3 regions of the Streptomyces sp. NPDC002577 genome follow, and region 1 is predicted to be linked to each of the others. Evidence: riboswitches for the same ligand, from Rfam matches in the RefSeq annotation. Region 1 holds a riboswitch; each other region holds the start of a gene.
What was found. A riboswitch is a leader RNA that binds a small molecule or an ion and turns the genes downstream of it on or off. The one in region 1 is predicted to bind cobalamin.
Positions count from the first base shown of each region.

Region 2: linked by a shared signal. The riboswitch ahead of ACWD4J_RS18760 (HoxN/HupN/NixA family nickel/cobalt transporter) and the one ahead of ACWD4J_RS04810 (ribonucleoside-diphosphate reductase subunit alpha) in region 1 are both predicted to bind cobalamin.
Region 3: linked by a shared signal. The riboswitch ahead of ACWD4J_RS03250 (cobalamin biosynthesis protein) and the one ahead of ACWD4J_RS04810 (ribonucleoside-diphosphate reductase subunit alpha) in region 1 are both predicted to bind cobalamin.

Region 1 is NZ_JBSFWK010000002.1:263,804-269,779, reverse strand. Features, by position in the region: gene ACWD4J_RS04810 (ribonucleoside-diphosphate reductase subunit alpha) at 1-2,378, opposite strand, end outside; cobalamin riboswitch at 2,512-2,669, opposite strand; gene ACWD4J_RS04805 (GNAT family N-acetyltransferase) at 2,664-3,203, opposite strand; gene mctP (monocarboxylate uptake permease MctP) at 3,291-4,919, opposite strand; gene ACWD4J_RS04795 (DUF3311 domain-containing protein) at 4,916-5,182, opposite strand; gene ACWD4J_RS04790 (GntR family transcriptional regulator) at 5,349-5,976, opposite strand, start outside.
Region 2 is NZ_JBSFWK010000012.1:121,779-127,754, reverse strand. Features, by position in the region: gene ACWD4J_RS18775 (NAD(P)/FAD-dependent oxidoreductase) at 1-741, shown strand, start outside; gene ACWD4J_RS18770 (hypothetical protein) at 809-1,390, shown strand; gene ACWD4J_RS18765 (YcnI family protein) at 1,447-2,190, shown strand; gene ACWD4J_RS18760 (HoxN/HupN/NixA family nickel/cobalt transporter) at 2,254-3,345, opposite strand; cobalamin riboswitch at 3,374-3,581, opposite strand; gene ACWD4J_RS18755 (ArsR/SmtB family transcription factor) at 3,662-4,021, shown strand; gene ACWD4J_RS18750 (hydrolase) at 4,061-4,528, shown strand; gene ACWD4J_RS18745 (ATP-binding protein) at 4,946-5,976, shown strand, end outside.
Region 3 is NZ_JBSFWK010000001.1:718,134-724,109, reverse strand. Features, by position in the region: gene ACWD4J_RS03265 (lysozyme) at 1-736, shown strand, start outside; gene ACWD4J_RS03260 (anion permease) at 960-2,216, shown strand; gene ACWD4J_RS03255 (hypothetical protein) at 2,229-2,450, shown strand; cobalamin riboswitch at 2,651-2,780, shown strand; gene ACWD4J_RS03250 (cobalamin biosynthesis protein) at 2,926-3,924, shown strand; gene ACWD4J_RS03245 (cobyric acid synthase) at 3,921-5,432, shown strand; gene cobN (cobaltochelatase subunit CobN) at 5,429-5,976, shown strand, end outside.

The DNA.
Region 1 (5,976 bases):
TCGGGGTTCTCAAGGGAGCAGGCGACGGCGTCGGGGTCGGCGACCTGCTGTACGGGGATGGGCTTCTGGGCCTGCGCCTGGCCCTGTGCGGCACGGGCGATCCGGGTCGCCGGGCGCGAGCGCAGGTAGTACGTCGTCTTCAGGCCCTGCTTCCAGGCGTATGCGTACATCGAGGAGAGCTTGCCGATGGTCGGCGTCTCCAGGAAGAGGTTCAGGGACTGCGACTGGTCCAGGAACGGGGTGCGGGCGGCCGCCATGTCGATCAGGCCGCGCTGCGGGATCTCCCACGCCGTGCGGTACAGGGCGCGTACGTCATCAGGGATCCAGGCGAAGCCCTGCACCGAGCCGTTCGAGTCGCGCAGGGCCTCGCGGGTGCGGGCGTCCCACACGCCGAGCTGCTTCAGGTCGTTCACCAGGTACGAGTTGACCTGGAGGAACTCGCCGCTGAGCGTCTCGCGCTTGAAGAGGTTCGAGACCTGCGGCTCGATGCACTCGTAGACGCCCGCGATCGAGGCGATCGTGGCGGTGGGTGCGATCGCGAGGAGCAGGGAGTTGCGCATGCCCGTCGTGGCGACGCGCTCCCGCAGGGCCGCCCACCGCTCCGGCCAGGTCGGCTCCACGCCGAAGTGGTCGGGGTGCAGAACGCCGCGGGCCGTACGGGTCTTCTCCCAGGCCGGGAGCGGGCCGTTCCGCTCGGCGAGGTCGGCCGACGCCTCGTACGCGGCGAGCATGATCCGCTCGGCGATCCGCGTGGACAGCGCCCTCGCCTCGGCCGAGTCGAAGGGCAGCCGCAGCTTGAAGAACACGTCCTGCAGGCCCATCGCGCCCAGGCCCACCGGGCGCCACTTGGCGTTGGAGCGGCCCGCCTGCTCGGTCGGGTAGAAGTTGATGTCGACGACGCGGTCGAGGAACGTCACGGCCGTACGGACCGTCGCGTCCAGCCGCTCCCAGTCGATGCCGTCGCCGGAGCCGGTGACGAACGCGCCGAGGTTGACCGACCCCAGGTTGCAGACCGCCGTCTCCCCGTCGTCCGTGACCTCCAGGATCTCGGTGCACAGGTTGGAGGAGTGGACCGTGTGGCCCGGCTCCGCCGTCTGGTTGGCGGTGCGGTTGGCGGCGTCCTTGAAGGTCATCCAGCCGTTGCCGGTCTGCGCGAGGGTACGCATCATGCGGCCGTAGAGATCGCGGGCCGGGATGGTCTTGCGCGCCAGACCCGCCGCCTCCGCCTTGCGGTACGCGGCGTCGAACTCGTCGCCCCACAGGTCGACCAGCTCGGGCACGTCGGCGGGGGAGAACAGGGACCACTGCTCGTCGGCGTCGACCCGGCGCATGAACTCGTCCGGGATCCAGTGCGCGAGGTTCAGATTGTGCGTACGCCGCGCGTCCTCACCGGTGTTGTCGCGCAGCTCCAGGAACTCCTCGATGTCGGAGTGCCAGGTCTCCAGGTAGACCGCGGCCGCGCCCTTGCGCCGGCCGCCCTGGTTCACCGCGGCCACCGAGGCGTCGAGGGTCTTCAGGAACGGCACGATGCCGTTGGAGTGCCCGTTCGTGCCGCGGATCAGCGAACCGCGAGAGCGGATACGGGAGTACGACAGGCCGATGCCGCCCGCGTGCTTCGAGAGGCGGGCCACCTGGTGGTACCGGTCGTAGATCGAGTCGAGCTCGTCCAGCGGCGAGTCCAGCAGATAGCAGGAGGACATCTGCGGGTGACGCGTACCGGAGTTGAAGAGCGTGGGGGAGGACGGCAGGTAGTCGAGGCGGCTCATCAGGCCGTACAGGGAGGCCACTTCGTCCACGGAGCGCGGGGTGTCGTCCTCCGCGAGGCCGGCGGCGACGCGCAGCATGAAGTGCTGCGGGGTCTCGATGACGTGCCGGGTGATCGGGTGCCGCAGCAGATAGCGGCTGTGCAGCGTGCGCAGCCCGAAGTAGCCGAACCGGTCGTCGGCGCCCTCCGCGAGCGAGGCGTCCACCAGCGCGTCCAGCCGGGCCGCGTGCAGCTGTACGAACTCCTGCGTACGGTCGGCGATCAGGCCCTCGCGGTGCCCGACCGCGACCGACTCGGAGAAGGACCGGACGCCCTGGGACGCGGCCTCCACGGCGATGCTGATCGTCAGCAGCCGCGCCGCCAGCTTCGAGTACGCCGGGTCCTCCGCGATCAGCCCCGCGGCGGCCTCGGTGGCCAGCTCGCGCAGCTCGGCCTCGTCCGCGGCCGCCGACCGGCCGCGCAGCGCGGCGGCCGCGACCCGGCCGGGGTCCGCGTCGGGGAGGTCGGCGGTGAGGTCGGTCAGGGTGCGCAGCAGTGCGGCACCGGGACCGCCCGACTCGCTCTCGGCCTCTGTCCGGGACGCTGAAGCCGGATCGGCTGGCGCGATGGTCACGTGGAGCTCTCCCTCGCTGGCTCGGGGCCTCTGGGAGGGAAGCGGGCGCACGGGCACACACGCAGGGCAGCGCGGGCCGCGTCCACCGGCCCAACTCCGCGAGGCCCGGACGTCGTCGGCACCCGGAACGGACGGACCGGGTGCACCGTCGGCAGGTCCTCGGACTCACGGGTACACGAACGCGCACCAGTACACCGTTGCGGGACAGTTCCGGACTTGCACCGGATTCCCCTGCAGCGACAGCGAGCATGAGCATACATCTTGTGCCGGGCCGCGGTGGCACCCCTACATGTTGTGTCGCGATGCCTCCGGTGCCTGGCGGAGCGTCAACTCGTAGGTGAGCAGCGTGACGTCGGCGAGGTGCGGGATGGGGTTCCAGTCGCGCTCGGGGGTCCGGGTGAAGCCGAGGCGCTCGTATATGCGGTGGGCGGTGTGCATCGCGCTCTGCGTGGACAGGACGACGCCTACGCAGCCGTCGACCGCCCGTGCGCGCTCGATGCAGGCGCGGACGAGGGCCTCTCCGGCACCTCTGCCGCGCGCCTCGGGCGAGACCGCGAGCATCCGGATCTCGGCCTCGCCCTCGCGCGCGATGTCCGCCATCGGGCCGCCCTGCGGCACAAACGTGACGCCTCCGATGACCATTTCGTTCGCCAGGGCGACCAGCACCTGTGCCGCCGCTGCCCGCTTCGCCACGTCCCGCAGCACGCCGAGATACTCGTCGTTCTCCCCGAAGGTCAGCAGCCCGTCCCCGAGATACGCCCGCGCGGTGATCTCGCCCAGCTCCGCGTACTCCCCGGGCTCCGCCCGCCTGATCACGATGTCCATGCGGTGCAGTCTGCCGCAGGGGTACGACAACGGGCCGCCGGATTTCCCGGCGGCCCGTGTCACTTGCGCAAAGGACTCAGAAAGGGCTCAGTGCGCGCTTCCCGCCGTCGCCGGCGGCAGCTCCGTCTGGACGCCCGGGTCGCCCGCCTCGCCCGTGTAGTCCTCCGGCGATGTCTCGTCGACACCGTCCGGGGCCTTCAGTGCGCGCAGCACGAAGGTGAGGACCACCGTCACCACCAGGTTCAGCACGATCGCCGTGAGGCCGATGTAGCCGATCTTGCCGATGCCGGGGATCTCCGCCGAGGAGCCGGCGAAGTGGGCCTGGGTGGGGCTGGACACGTTGAACGCGGCGAGCGTTCCGTAGACCATGCCGACCGCCCAGCCCGCAAGCAGCGCCCAGCGGTGGAACCAGCGCGTGAACAGGCCGCCCACCAGTGCCGGGAAGGTCTGCAGGATCCAGATGCCGCCGAGCAGCTGGAAGTTGATCGCGACCGTCTTGTCCATGCCGAGGACGAAGATCAGCGCGCCCACCTTCACCAGGAGCGACACCAGCTTGGAGACCTTGGTCTCCTGCTCGGGCGTCGCGTCGGGCTTCAGGAAGTCCTTGTAGATGTTCCGGGTGAAGAGGTTGGCCGCCGCGATCGACATGATCGCGGCCGGGACGAGTGCGCCGATGCCGATGGCGGCGAAGGCCACGCCCGTGAACCAGTCGGGGAACATGTCCTCGAAGAGCTGCGGGATCGCCAGCTGCCCGTTCTGCACCTTGACGCCGGCCGCGATGGCCATGAAGCCGAGCAGGCCGAGGAAGCCGAGCATCAGCGAGTACAGCGGCAGGATCGTGGAGTTGCGGCGGATCACGTCACGGCTGCGGCTGGACAGCACGGCCGTCACCGAGTGCGGGTACATGAACAGGGCGAGCGCCGAGCCCAGCGCCAGCGTGGCGTAGGTCCACTGTGTGGCCTCGGCCGGGGCCAGGGCGCCTCTCGGCTTCTGGGTCGCCGGGTTGATCTGCGAGAAGGCGTCGCCCGCCTTGGCGAAGATGTCGTCGAACCCGCCCAGCTTCATGGGGATGTAGATGACCGCGACCGCGATGACGATGTAGATCAGCGCGTCCTTCACGAAGGCGATCAGCGCCGGCGCCCGCAGACCGGACGAGTAGGTGTACGCGGCCAGCACACCGAAGGCGATCAGCAGCGGCAGGTCCTTGACGAACCAGTTCGTGCCCTCGCCGCCGCCGACGCCCATGACGTCGAGCACCGCCTGGATGCCGACCAGCTGGAGCGCGATGTAGGGCATCGTGGCGAGGATGCCGGTGACCGCGACGGCCAGCGACAGACCCTTGGAGCCGAAGCGCCCGCGGACGAAGTCCGAGGTGGTGACGTACCCGTGCTTGTGCGAGACCGACCACAGACGCGGCAGGAAGACGAACATCATCGGGTAGATGAGGATCGTGTACGGCACCGCGAAGAAGCCCGAGGCGCCCGCCGCGTAGATCGCGGCCGGCACGGCCACGAAGGTGTATGCGGTGTAGAGGTCGCCGCCGAGCAGGAACCAGGTGATCCAGGTGCCGAACGACCGGCCGCCGAGGCCCCATTCGTCGAGGCTGTTCTCGTTCTCGGCCTTGCGCCAGCGCGCGGCCATGAAGCCCATGACCGTGACGGCCACGAAGAAGAGGATGAAGACGGTGAGTGCCACGCCGTTCACGTCGTTCTTCACTTCGAAGCACCTCCCTCACGCGAGGCGCGACGAGTGGCCTGGTCCCGCTGCCACAGCTTGTACGCGATCACCGTCAGCACGGACGATATGAGCACCCAGAGCATCTGGTACCAGTAGAAGAACGGGACGCCGATGAAGGCCGGGTCGGTCTTCGCGTAGGAGCCCACCCACAGCATCGCGACGAACGGCGCGAACAGGCAGAGGGCTATCACCACCCGCACCGGTGTGACGACCGGTCCTCTCACTTCAGGTTGTTGTGGCATGTGGCGGCTCCGTCCCCTCACTGACCCCGTTGATCGCTAGGTAATGCGGAGGCAATCTAGGGGACAGGTCCGAGGTATGGAACCCCCGTCCGAATATCGGACGGCATGTTCGGAACCGGTCGGTAGCAACCGGACGTTTCGCTCTGCGGCCCGTCGGCGGCCGCCCTTACACCGCAGGCCGCTTGAGCCGCGCCACGAACTTGTACCGGTCCCCGCGGTACACCGACCGCACCCACTCCACCGGCTTCCCCTCGCCGTCCAGTGAGTGGCGCGACAGCAGCAGCATCGGCAGGCCCACATCGGTGCCGAGCAGGGCCGCCTCGCGCGGGGTCGCCAGCGAGGTCTCGATGGTCTCCTCGGCCTCGGCGAGATGCACGTCGTACACCTCGGCCAGGGCCGTGTACAGAGACGTGTACTTCACGAGCGAACGCCGCAGCGCGGGGAAGCGCTTGGCGGACAGATGGGTCGTCTCGATCGCCATCGGCTCGCCGCTCGCCAGCCGCAGCCGCTCGATCCGCAGCACCCGGCCGCCGGTGCTTATGTCGAGCAGCTCGGCGAGCCTGTCGTCCGCGGTGACGTAGCCGATGTCGAGGAGCTGCGAGGTGGGCTCGAGGCCCTGGGCCCGCATGTCCTCGGTGTACGACGTGAGTTGGAGGGCCTGCGAGACCTTCGGCTTGGCGACGAATGTGCCCTTGCCCTGGATGCGTTCCAGCCGGCCCTCGACGACCAGCTCCTGGAGGGCCTGGCGGACGGTCGTGCGCGAGGTGTCGAACTCGGTGGCCAGGGTCCGCTCG
Region 2 (5,976 bases), on a different contig from region 1:
GTGGGCGAGTACGTGCACGGACTCGCGGAAGCCGCGGAACGCGCGGGCGCGCAGATCCACGAGCGCAACGCGGCGACGGGCCTCACCCGGCTGCCGGACGGCGGATTCCTCGTCGAGACCCTGCACGGCACCATCCGCGCCAAGCAGGTCATGGCCGCCACCGACGCCTACACCGACAAGTCGATGCCCTGGTTCCGCAAACGGCTGATCAACGTCGGCAGCTTCATCGTCGTCACGGAGCCGCTGGGGGAGGAGCGCGCCCGCGAACTCATCCCGAACGGCCGCCTGGTGGTCGACTCCAAGAACATCGGCCACTACATCCGCCTCACACCGGACCACCGCCTCGCCTTCGGCGGCCGGGCCCGCTTCGCCCCGTCCAACCCCGCCTCCGACGTCAGGAGCGGAGAGATCCTGAAGCGGGAGATGGCCGAGATCTTCCCGCAGCTGGCCGGGGTCCGGATCGACTATGTGTGGGGCGGCAGCGTCGGCTTCTCCTGGGACCGCATGCCGCACGCGGGCGAGGCGGGCGGCGTGTACTACTCCATGGGCTACTGCGGCCACGGCGTCCAGATGGCCACCTACATGGGCCGGGCCATGGCCGACGTCATGGACGGCCACCCGGAGGCCAACCCGCTGCGCGGCCTCGGCTTCCCGAAGGTCCCCGTGCCCTTCTACAACGGCACCGCCTGGTTCCTGCCGTTCGGCGGCGCCTACTACAAGGCCAAGGACCGACTGGGCTGAGACAGAGGCCGTAACGCTGCGCGGATGCGGGGAGGGCCCCGGGGTTCTGCGTGGCAGTATCAGGCCCATGAGTGCGTCCCCGGCGGTACGGAGCCTGCGCGCGGCGGTGTTCGCCGTGCTGTGCGTGCTGCTCGCCGCCGGGGGCCATGCGCTGGCCACGGGCGTGTTGCCGCCGGTGTGGGTGCAGTCTGCCGGGTCCGTGCCGGTGTTCGCCGTCGCTTGGCTGCTGGGCGGCCGGGAGCGGTCGCTGGCGGGCATCGGGGGCGGGACGCTCGCCGCCCAGGGCGGACTGCACCTTGTGTTCGAGGCTGCGCGGCCGCACGCGGTGATGGGCATGCACGGTATGCGGATGGCCCATCCTCATGCGCTGACACCGCATGCCACCGCGGCCCATCTCGGGGCGGCCGTCCTCATGACCTGGTGGCTGCGGCGCGGTGAGGCCGCGCTGTGGTCGCTGCTGCGGTGGGCGGTCGCGTTCGTGCCGGGGCTTGCCGCCTGGTGGCTGGTGGTGCAAGGGGCGCCGGGCGTCCCGGTCGCGCAAGGCGTCGTACATCCGGCCGTCGGTGAGCCGCGCCCCTTGCGGCAGCAGTGGCTGAGGTACGCGGTTCACCGCCGTGGACCGCCGCTGGGGACTCCGTATGCGATCTGACCCCGTCAGACCCGACTCCCCATCATCCCTTCCCCAGTACGGAGAACCAGCCACTCATGTCCCTGACACCTGTCGCCCTGCGGCGAGCCGGCACCGTTGCCGCTCTGACCACCGCAGGGCTGCTCACGGCCGCCGGTGCCGCCTTCGCGCACGTCACCGTCCACCCCGAGAGCTACGCCAAGGGCGCCACCGACGGCGCCTTGACCTTCCGCGTCCCCAACGAGGAGGACACCGCCGGAACCACGAAGGTGGAGGTGTTCCTGCCCACCGACCACCCGGTGCTCGGCGTCCTCGTCTCCCCGCAGGACGGCTGGACCGCCAAGGTGACCACCACGAAGCTGAAGACTCCAGTCAAGACGGACGACGGCACCATCACCGACGCCGTCTCGAAGATCACCTGGACCGGCGGCAAAATCGCACCCGGCCAGTACGAGGACTTCGACGTCGCCTTCGGCCAGCTGCCCGACGACACCGATCAGCTGACCTTCAAGACCCTGCAGACGTACTCCGACGGAAAGATCGCCCGCTGGATCGAGCAGACCGAACAGGGCGGCGACGAGCCGGAGAACCCGGCGCCGGTGCTGAAGCTCACCGCCAAGGGCACCGAGGAAGGCGGCACCGCGACCACGTCGCCGGCGAGCTCGAAGAATTCCGGGAGCTCCCAGCCGGCCGCCTCGGACACCAGTGACTCGACCGCCCGCGGCCTCGGCATCGCCGGTCTGGTCGTGGGCGTCCTGGGCCTGGCAGGGGCGGCCTACGCGGTCGCCCGAGGCCGCGGCGCGGGGTCCCGGTCCCAGTAGAGAACCAGTAGGGAACCGGCCCCCGCGAGGCGTCCGGCAGCGGAGCGGTCCGCTCCGTCGAGGTCAGCCGCCCTCGACGGAGTGGACCGCCCACCGCTGCTCCACTTTGGCCAGCCGCCAGTACGCGAGCGCGGCGGCCCACACGACGATGAACAGGCCGACGATGATGAACCCGACGTTGTCCAGGTCGAGTCCGGCGATCCAGCCGGTCACGGCGTCGCCGAGGTCGAGCTTTTCGTGCAGCACGCCGACCAGTTCGATCGTGCCGATGAGGAAGGCGACGGCGATGGACAGGCCGGTGATGGTGAGGTTGTAGAACACCTTGCGTACGGGGTTGGAGAAGGCCCACTGGTATGCGAAGTTCATGAAGGTGCCGTCGAGGGTGTCGAACAGGCTCATACCGGCGGCGAACAGCAGGGGCAGGCAGAGGATCGCGTACCAGGGCAGTCCGGCCGCGGCGCCGCTGCCCGCCATCACCATCAGGGTGACCTCGCTGGCGGTGTCGAAGCCGAGGCCGAAGAGGAAGCCGAGCGGGAACATCTGCCCAGGGCGTGTGATGGACTTGGTGAAGCGGCCGAGGATGCGGTTCATGAATCCCCGTGAGTCCAGGTGCTGTTCGAGTTCGACCTCGTCGTACGTACCGGAGCGCATCGCCCGGAAGACCCGCAGGATGCCGACGAGCGCCACGAGGTTGAGCGCCGCGATGAGATAGAGGAAGGTTCCGGAGATGGTCGTTCCGACGACGCCGAGGGCCTGATGGGTGCGGGAGTCGTCGTTCATGAGGGCGCCGGCGAGCTGTGTGCCGCCCGCGACCAGCGCGGTCAGGACGACGACCACGCTCGAGTGGCCGAGCGCGAACCAGAAGCCCACCGACACCGGCCGTTTGCCGTCGGCCATCAGCTTGCGGGTGGTGTTGTCGATCGCGGCGATGTGATCGGCGTCGAAGGCGTGCCGCATGCCCAGCGTGTAAGCGGTCACCCCCAGCCCGATGCCGAACACCTTGGAACCGACCTCGTAGTGCTCCGGCACGACGAGCAGGAACAGTACGCCGAAGGCGACGACATGGAGGGCGGCGATCACCGCCAGGAGTCCGGCGGTACGGACGGTGTCCTCGCGTCGCCAGTGAAAAGTGGCAGGCCCGGTGGGCAGGGTCATTCGGTCACGCTCCAGCACCTCGTGGATCACTTCGTGAGATGCCGTGGCCGGTCTCCTGGCTTACGGGTCGCCGTGTCCGCCCCGGCCTTCCCACCCGCCTTGCGGCGGACAGTGACCGTTCTCAACTGGGACGGAAACTCCCCGATCACAGTGGCGAGGGCCGCTCCGGCCTGAACCCCGCCAACTCCTCAGGGTTTTCACCGGTCTTCCCGAACACCACGGCCTCACCACCGTAGAGGCGGAGGCCCGCTCCTGCATAGCTGCACAGCTACGCAGGTATGCAATGTCACATTCGGCTTCCTGGAAAGATGACCCCATGCATCTAGTTCCCGCCGAGCGCGCCGACCGCCGGACCATCGACGGCCACCGGGTCTGCGACGCCATCGCTGCCATCGGTGAGCCCCGCCGCGTACGCGCCTGGGCCGAGCGCTTCTCGCTGCTCGCCGACCCCGGGCGCCTCGCTCTCCTGCTGGCCCTGCAGCAGACGGGGCCCCTCGCCGTCTCCGACCTCGCGGTCGCGACCGGTATGAACGACCCGGCCGTGTCGCAGGCCCTGCGCCTGCTCCGCGCCGCCGGCATCGTGGCAGGCGAGAAGGAGGGACGCGTCGTCCGCTACCGAGTGGTGGATCCGGTCACCGCCGACCTGTTGACACACTGCATGACCGACGCCGACTGAACTGCCGCCTTCTGCCCTAGTGGTCCGTGGGGAGGGCCGGTGCTCGACCAACTCCCGTCCTCGCTCTGGAGCGTTCCCTACGTGGGCCACCGCTTTCCGGGGTCGCCGGCCGTGGCGCGACGGCCCGGCTTGGCGGCGGGCGCGAACTGCCAGCTGTTCGCCTACGAGGTGCTCCGGCACTTCGGCCTGGCTCCGCCAGATGTGCGTTCGAGTGACCTGTGGAGCGATACGCGGTCCACGATCCGCGTTCCGAAGGCGCGGCCGCTGGATCTGCTGCTGTTCAACGCCACGGACGATGCGTACGGCGCGCACGTCGGGGTGTGGTCGAGCGAGGGACAGGTCCTGCACCTGTGTGCAGAGGCAGGACGCCCGGCGGTCTGGGACATGGCGGAGTTCGCCGGACGAGAGCGCTACCAGGTCCTGGTCGGCATCAAGCGTGTGACCAGCAGGGCGGTTCCGGTAGGGCGTTCCGCAGTCGGCGCTCCACGAGTTCCAGGCTGTCGATGAACGCCGCGATCTGTTCGACGGGCGTCGGGACGTACGAGACCGCGCCCGTCTCGTCGTACGTGGCCCAGGATGCCGCTGAGCGTCATGCGGACGTGGTGTCGTGATGCGAACGCCGGTCCGGTCTGAATTTCGTACTGTCGCTCGAAGCGTCACACCAGAGCGGGACGTTGCCCACCCCAGTTTGTCAACTGCCCGACGCACATGATGAGTTGGCGACTACCGTCAGTGTTCGTGGCGCGACGCAGGGCCCTGCCCGGCTTCACGCACGGCACTGCGATGCCGCATGCCTGAGTCGCGCCGTACGCCGGAGCGCGCAGGCGCACCACGCCCACTCCGCACCACTCCGCCGTACCCCCACGCAACGCGAAGTACCCCCACGCACCCCGACGCACCTTAAGCATTCGTACGAGGACGCTGATGTCTCACCTTCGTGCACCGGCCGCACGTGCAGACCGCCGTGAAGGCGGGCGGCACGGCAATCCGGGCGGCCGTGCCGTGCCGCAGCAGCTGCCCATACGGCCGCAGCTGCTCCGTATCGCGGTACTGCCCCCCGTCGCGGTCGCCCTGAGCGCGTGCGCCGCCGTGCTGTTCACCGTCCGATCGACGGGTGTCGCGCCGAGCCCCACGCTGTGGGCCGTGCTCTCCGGAGCCGTCGGGGTCACACTGGCGGGGATCGTGATCGCCGCCGTCGCGGCCGATCGTGCCGCGAGGACCGTCCGCGACCGCATCGGTGTCCTGCGCCGCACAGCCGCTCGAAGCCAGTCCGACCTGCGTGACGTCGTAGAGGCGCTGCGCAGGGGAGACGGGCCACCGCCGGCTCGGCGTACTCCTGCCCAGGCCGCCCCGAAGGACGACGACTTCGCCCAGCTCGCCGACGAACTCTCCCGCGCCCACGACGTGGCCGTGGCCTCCGTGGTCAAGGCCGCCCAGCTCTCCAGCCAGGCCGGAAGCGAGCAGAAGGTCGAGGTCTTCGTCAATCTCGCGCGACGGCTCCAGTCGCTCGTGCACCGCGAGATCACGATCCTCGACGACCTGGAGCACGAGGTCGAGGACCCCGAACTGCTCAAGCGCCTCTTCCACGTCGACCATCTGGCCACCCGCACCCGCCGGCACGCCGAGAACCTCGCCGTGCTCGGTGGCGCGGTCTCCCGCCGCCAGTGGACCAACCCCGTCTCCATGACCGAAGTCCTGCGCTCGGCCATCGCGGAGGTCGAGCAATACTCGCGCGTCAAGCTCGTGCCGCCCATCGACGGCAACCTGCGCGGGCACGCCGTCGCCGACGTCATCCACCTGCTCGCCGAACTCGTCGAGAACGCCACCGCGTTCTCCGCCCCGGGAACCCAGGTCCTGCTGCGTGTCGGCGAGGTCACCTCCGGTCTTGCCGTCGAGGTCGAGGACCGCGGCCTCGGCATGCCCGTCACCGAGCAGAACAAGCTCAACGCCCTCCT
Region 3 (5,976 bases), on a different contig from region 1:
TCGTGATCGCAAACCGTCGCGCCACCGTGCCCGCATCGCCGCGATCTCCGCGGCGACACTCGCGTTAGGGGCCACCGCGCTCGCCGAGATTCCGGTTTCCGCGGCGAGCAAGCCGAAGGGGCACGACGTCTCGTCGCACCAGAAGGACGTCGACTGGCAGAAGGCGCGGAGCAAGGGCGCGAGGTTCGTCTACGTGAAGGCGACCGAGTCCCACACCTACCGCAACCCGTATTTCGGTCAGCAGTACGACGGGGCCCGCAACGCGGGCATGATCCGCGGCGCCTACCACTTCGCGCTGCCCGACAAGTCGTCCGGCAGGACACAGGCGCAGTACTTCGTGAGCAACGGCGGGACCTGGACGGCGGACGGCTGGACTCTGCCGCCGGCCCTCGACATCGAGTACAACCCGTACAGCTCGAAGAAGTGCTACGGCCTGAGCAGGACCAGGATGGTCGCGTGGATCAGGTCCTTCAGCGACGAGGTGAAGCTGCTGACCGGCCGCCGGCCCGTGATCTACACGAATACGAACTGGTGGAAGAAGTGCACCGGCAACAGCGCGGCCTTCGCCTCGAACCACGCCCTGTGGCTCGCCCACTACAACGCGTCCGCCGGGTCCCTGCCCGCGGGCTGGCAGTACTGGACCTTCTGGCAGCACGACAACAGCGGCAGCCTGCCGGGTGACCAGAATCTCTTCAACGGCTCGATGACGGCGCTGCGGAGGTTCGCCCGGGGATAGTCAGGGGGCATGCGGGGACGGTCCGAGCGCGGCGGAACGCGCGGTTCCGCCGAAATTCCGGGCTTTCCCCGACCTTCATGATCGACTGCGCTGCCACTCCAAACGGAACCGGAGTGGCAGCACACCAGTTAGGGCCACCCTGCAGCCCCACCCAGTTCATCTTCCGTTCACTCAGGTTGCCTACGGTCCACTTGCCAATGACGTCAAACAGAAGCCTGGGTAAATGGAACACATCACGCTTCTCCTCGGGATCGTGATCGTCACCGCTCTCGTGTTCGATTTCACGAACGGTTTCCACGACACAGCCAACGCGATGGCGACGACCATCTCGACAGGCGCTCTGCGACCGAAGACGGCGGTGGCCATGTCCGCCGCACTGAACCTCGTCGGAGCCTTCCTCTCCGTGGAGGTCGCCAAGACGATCTCCGGCGGCATCATCAACGAAGAAGGCATCAGAACCGAGGTGATCTTCGCGGCGCTCGTCGGCGCGATCCTCTGGAATCTGCTGACCTGGCTTCTGGGCCTCCCCTCCAGCTCGTCCCACGCCCTCTTCGGCGGCCTGATCGGCGCCGCCGTGATGTCCGCCGGCTGGTCGTCGGTCAACGGCAGCACCGTCGTCACCAAGGTGCTGATACCGGCCGTCGCCGCGCCGGTCGTCGCCGGCGTCGCCGCGATGCTGGCCACCCGTCTGACGTACCGCATAGGCAGCCGCGCCGACGACAAGGCGACGGCCCCCGGCTACCGCGCCGGACAGATCGCCTCCGCGGGCCTCGTCTCCCTCGCCCACGGCACCAACGACGCGCAGAAGACCATGGGCATCATCACGCTGGCCCTGGTCACGGGCGGTGTCCTCTCCCCGGGCTCCAACCCGCCGGTCTGGGTCATCCTCTCCGCCGGCCTCGCCATCGCGATGGGCACCTACCTGGGCGGCTGGCGCATCATCCGCACCATGGGCAAGGGCCTGACCGACCTTGCGCCGCCGCAGGGCTTCGCCGCGCAGACCAGCGCCGCGACGGTCATCCTCGCCTCCTCCCACCTCGGCTTCTCCCTCTCCACCACCCAGTCCTGCTCGGGTGCCGTGATGGGCGCGGGCATCGGCCGCAAGGGCGCCGTGGTCCGCTGGTCGACCGCGACCCGCATGTTCGTCGCCTGGTGCCTGACGCTGCCGGCCGCCGGGCTCGTCGGCGCGGCCGCCGAGTTCCTCACGAAGCAGGGCACGTGGGGCGTCATCCTCACCGGTGCGCTGCTGGTCGTCGGGGCCGGTGTGATCTGGGCGCTGTCGCGCCGCCAGCCGGTCACCCAGGACAACGTCAACGACGTCAGCGACGGCCGCGCCGCCGACGACAGCACCGGCCCCGCCGGGGACGTCGACGCAGCGACCGAGGGCGCCCTCCCTGCCGCGCTCGACGGCGACCTGAAGGCCACCATCCCGGCACCGCCCGGCGCCTCGCCGGAGCCCGCCAAGACCGCATCGGTGTAAGGAAAGAGCAGCATGAAGATCGACTGGGCAGCTCTCGGCTCCGTCTTCGGAGTCAGCCTCGTGGTCACCGTGGCCCTCGTGGGCCTGTTCACCCTGGGCATCGTCGGCCTCTCCAAGCGGCAGCGGGCGACGGAGCAGGGCGACTCCGCGGCCCTCGCGGTCAGCGGCGCGTACGCGTGCTTCGCGCTCTGCGCGGCGGCCGTCGGGTACGGGATCTATCTGATCGTCGCCTGACGGCAATCGGCTTGGGCCTTTGTGTGGGGTGCGGGACGCAGGAGCGTCCCGCACCCCACACGCATGCCCGCCCCAGGTGTGTGCGGCACGGCACACGCCCGTGTGTGGCCCTTCGCACACTCTCCCGTCGCAGGTCAAGTGCGAGTTGACGGGCCTTCGGGGGGCGTGGTGGACTTCCGGAGCCATATACGGCGGCAGGAGAGGAAGCCGGTGCGAATCCGGCGCGGTCCCGCCACTGTCACCGGGGAGCGCTCCCCCACACGGAAGTCACGGCCCGTACGGACGGGTTGGAAGGCCGGGGGAAGCGTAGATCCGGGAGCCAGGAGACTCTCACCGCCGGTCACGTCGAACCAGGGCGCGGACCCTGAGTGAGGACATATCGCCATGCGCGACTGCCCGTTGCCCGATGTGTTGAGAAGTACGAGGAATCTTCCAGGCGTATCGGCGGGCTGACCCCATGCCTTCGGCCGATCCGATGCATCCGGCTGGTTCCACGCATGCCGAACGTGCCGGACGCGGACGTGTCTTCGCATACGGCGCCGCCGCCGGCCTCCTGGCCGACCTGCTCCTCGGCGATCCGCGCCGGGGCCATCCGGTCGCCGCGTTCGGCCGCGCCGCGGCCGCCGTGGAGCGTGCGCTGTGGCGGGACCACCGCGGATGGGGCGCGCTGCAGACCGCGGTGTGCGCCGGGGGCGCGACCGCTCTCGCCGCGCTGGCCGCCCGTTCCGTACGCACCTCCCGTACCGCCTCCGTCGCGCTGACCGCCGCCGCGACCTGGGCCGTGGTCGGCGGCACCTCGCTGGGCCGCGAGGCGCGGGCCGTCGGCGGGGCGCTGGCCGCCGGGGACGTCGAGGGCGCACGGGAGCGGCTGCCGCATCTGTGCGGACGCGATCCACAGGCGCTGGACGCCGATGGCATCGCGCGGGCCGTGGTCGAGTCCGTCGCCGAGAACACGTCGGACGCCGTGGTGGGTGCGCTCGTCTGGGGTGCGGTGGGCGGTGTGCCGGGCCTTGTGGGGTTCCGGGCCGTCAACACGCTGGACGCGATGGTGGGGCACAAGTCGCCCAGGCACCGGCGGTACGGGTGGGCTTCCGCGCGGCTCGACGACGTCGCGGGGTGGCCGGGGGCGCGGCTCACCGCTGTGCTCGCCGCGGTTGCCGGGGGCGACCCGCGGGGGGCCGTGCGGACTTGGCATGCGGATGCCGCCAAGCATCCGAGCCCCAACGCCGGGGTCGTCGAGGCCTCGTTCGCGGGGGCGCTCGGCGTACGGCTCGGCGGGACACTTTCGTACGGCGGAAAAGTCGAGCACCGGCCTGTGCTCAACGGCTCCGGGCGAGCCGTTGAGGTGGCCGACATCGAGCGGGCCGTGCGGCTTTCCCGGCGGGTTGGCTGGCTTGCCCTCGGCGTGAGCGCCGCGGGAGCACTGGTGCGCGGGCAGGCCTCCGCGCGTACGAGACGCGGAGGGAACTCATGAGCGGTGGCGGGCTGTTGGTGGCCGGGACCACCTCCGATGCCGGGAAGAGTGTCGTCACCGCCGGGATCTGCCGGTGGCTCGTGCGGCAGGGGGTCAAGGTCGCGCCCTTCAAGGGGCAGAACATGTCCCTGAACTCGTTCGTCACGCGGGAGGGTGCCGAGATCGGGCGGGCGCAGGCCATGCAGGCGCAGGCGGCGCGCGTCGAGCCGACGGCGCTCATGAACCCCGTGCTGCTCAAGCCCGGCAGCGACCGCAGCAGCCAGGTCGTGCTCATGGGCAAGCCGGTCGGTGAGCTGAGTGCCCGCGGCTACCACGGCGGCCGTCAGGAGGCCCTGCTCGGCACCGTCCTGGAGTGCCTGGAGGAGTTGCGGGGCACGTATGACGCGGTGATCTGTGAGGGGGCGGGCAGCCCCGCCGAGATCAATCTGCGGCGCACGGACATCGTCAACATGGGCATCGCGCGGGCCGCGCGGCTGCCGGTCGTCGTCGTGGGCGACATCGACCGGGGAGGGGTCTTCGCGTCGTTCTTCGGTACGGTCGCGCTACTCAGCCCCGAGGACCAGGCGCTGATCGCCGGGTTCCTGGTGAACAAGTTCCGCGGGGACGTGTCCCTCCTCGAGCCGGGACTCGACATGCTGCACCAGCTCACGGGCCGCCATACGCTCGGTGTGCTGCCGTTCCGGCACGGTCTCGGGATCGACGAGGAGGACGGGCTGCGGGTCTCGCTCCGCGGGTCGGTCCGGGAGTCCGCGGTGGCTCCCCCCGTCGGCGACGACGTGCTGCGGGTCGCCGTGTGCGCGATCCCGCTGATGTCCAACTTCACGGACGTGGACGCACTCGCCGCCGAACCGGGTGTCGTCGTGCGGTTCGTGGACCGTCCCGAGGAACTCGTCGACGCGGACCTCGTCGTCGTACCCGGCACCCGCGGCACCGTACGCGCCCTGGAGTGGCTGCGCGAACGCGGTCTCGCGGACGCGATCGCGCGCCGCGCCGCCGAGGGACGTCCGGTCCTCGGCATCTGCGGCGGGTTCCAGGTCCTCGGCGAGCACATCGAGGACGAGGTCGAGTCCCGTGCCGGCCAGGTCGAGGGGCTCGGACTGCTGCCCGTGCGCGTGCGGTTCGCGAAGGAGAAGACCCTCACGCGCCCGTCGGGCACGGCGCTCGGCGAATCCGTCGAGGGGTACGAGATCCATCACGGCGTCGCGGATGTGACGGGTGGTGAACCGTTCCTCGACGGCTGCCGGGTCGGTGAGGTGTGGGGCACGCACTGGCACGGCTCGCTGGAGTCGGACGGGTTCCGCCGTGCGTTCCTGCGCGAGGTCGCGCGGGCTGCGGGCCGCCGTTTCGTCCCCGCGCCCGACACCAGCTTCTCGGCGCTGCGCGAGGAGCAGCTGGACCTGCTCGGCGATCTGATCGAAGAACACGCGGACACAAGTGCGTTGCTCCGCCTGATCGAGACCGGTGCACCCTCCGGTCTCCCCTTCCTTGCTCCGGGGGCACCCTCATGACCGTCCTGCTTCTGTCCACCGCCGACACGGATCTGCTGGCGGCCCGCGCCTCCGGCGCCCCGTACCGGATCGGCAACCCCGCGCGCGTCGACGCGGCGGCCGATCTGCCCGCGCTCATCGACGGCTGCGACATCGCCGTCGTACGTCTCCTGGGCGGCAAGCGCGCCTGGGAGGACGGGCTCGCCGCGCTGAAGCGGTCGGGCATTCCGACCGTGCTGCTCGGCGGCGAGGCGGTGCCGGACGCCGAGTTGATGGCCGAGTCGTCCGTGCCGGCGGGTGTGGTCGCCGAGGCGCTGCGCTACCTCGTCGAGGGCGGTCCCGGGAACTTCGTGGAGCTGGCGCGCTTCCTGTCCGACACCGTGCTGCTGACGGGGCACGGTTTCGCCGAGCCGCAGACGATGCCCGAGTACGGAGTCCATGGCGGGCGCGCTCACGATCCGGCGCGGCCGACCGTCGGCGTGCTCTTCTACCGGGCGCACGAGCTGTCCGGGAACACCGCGTTCGTGGACACCCTGTGCGACGCGATCGAGGCACGGGGCGCCAA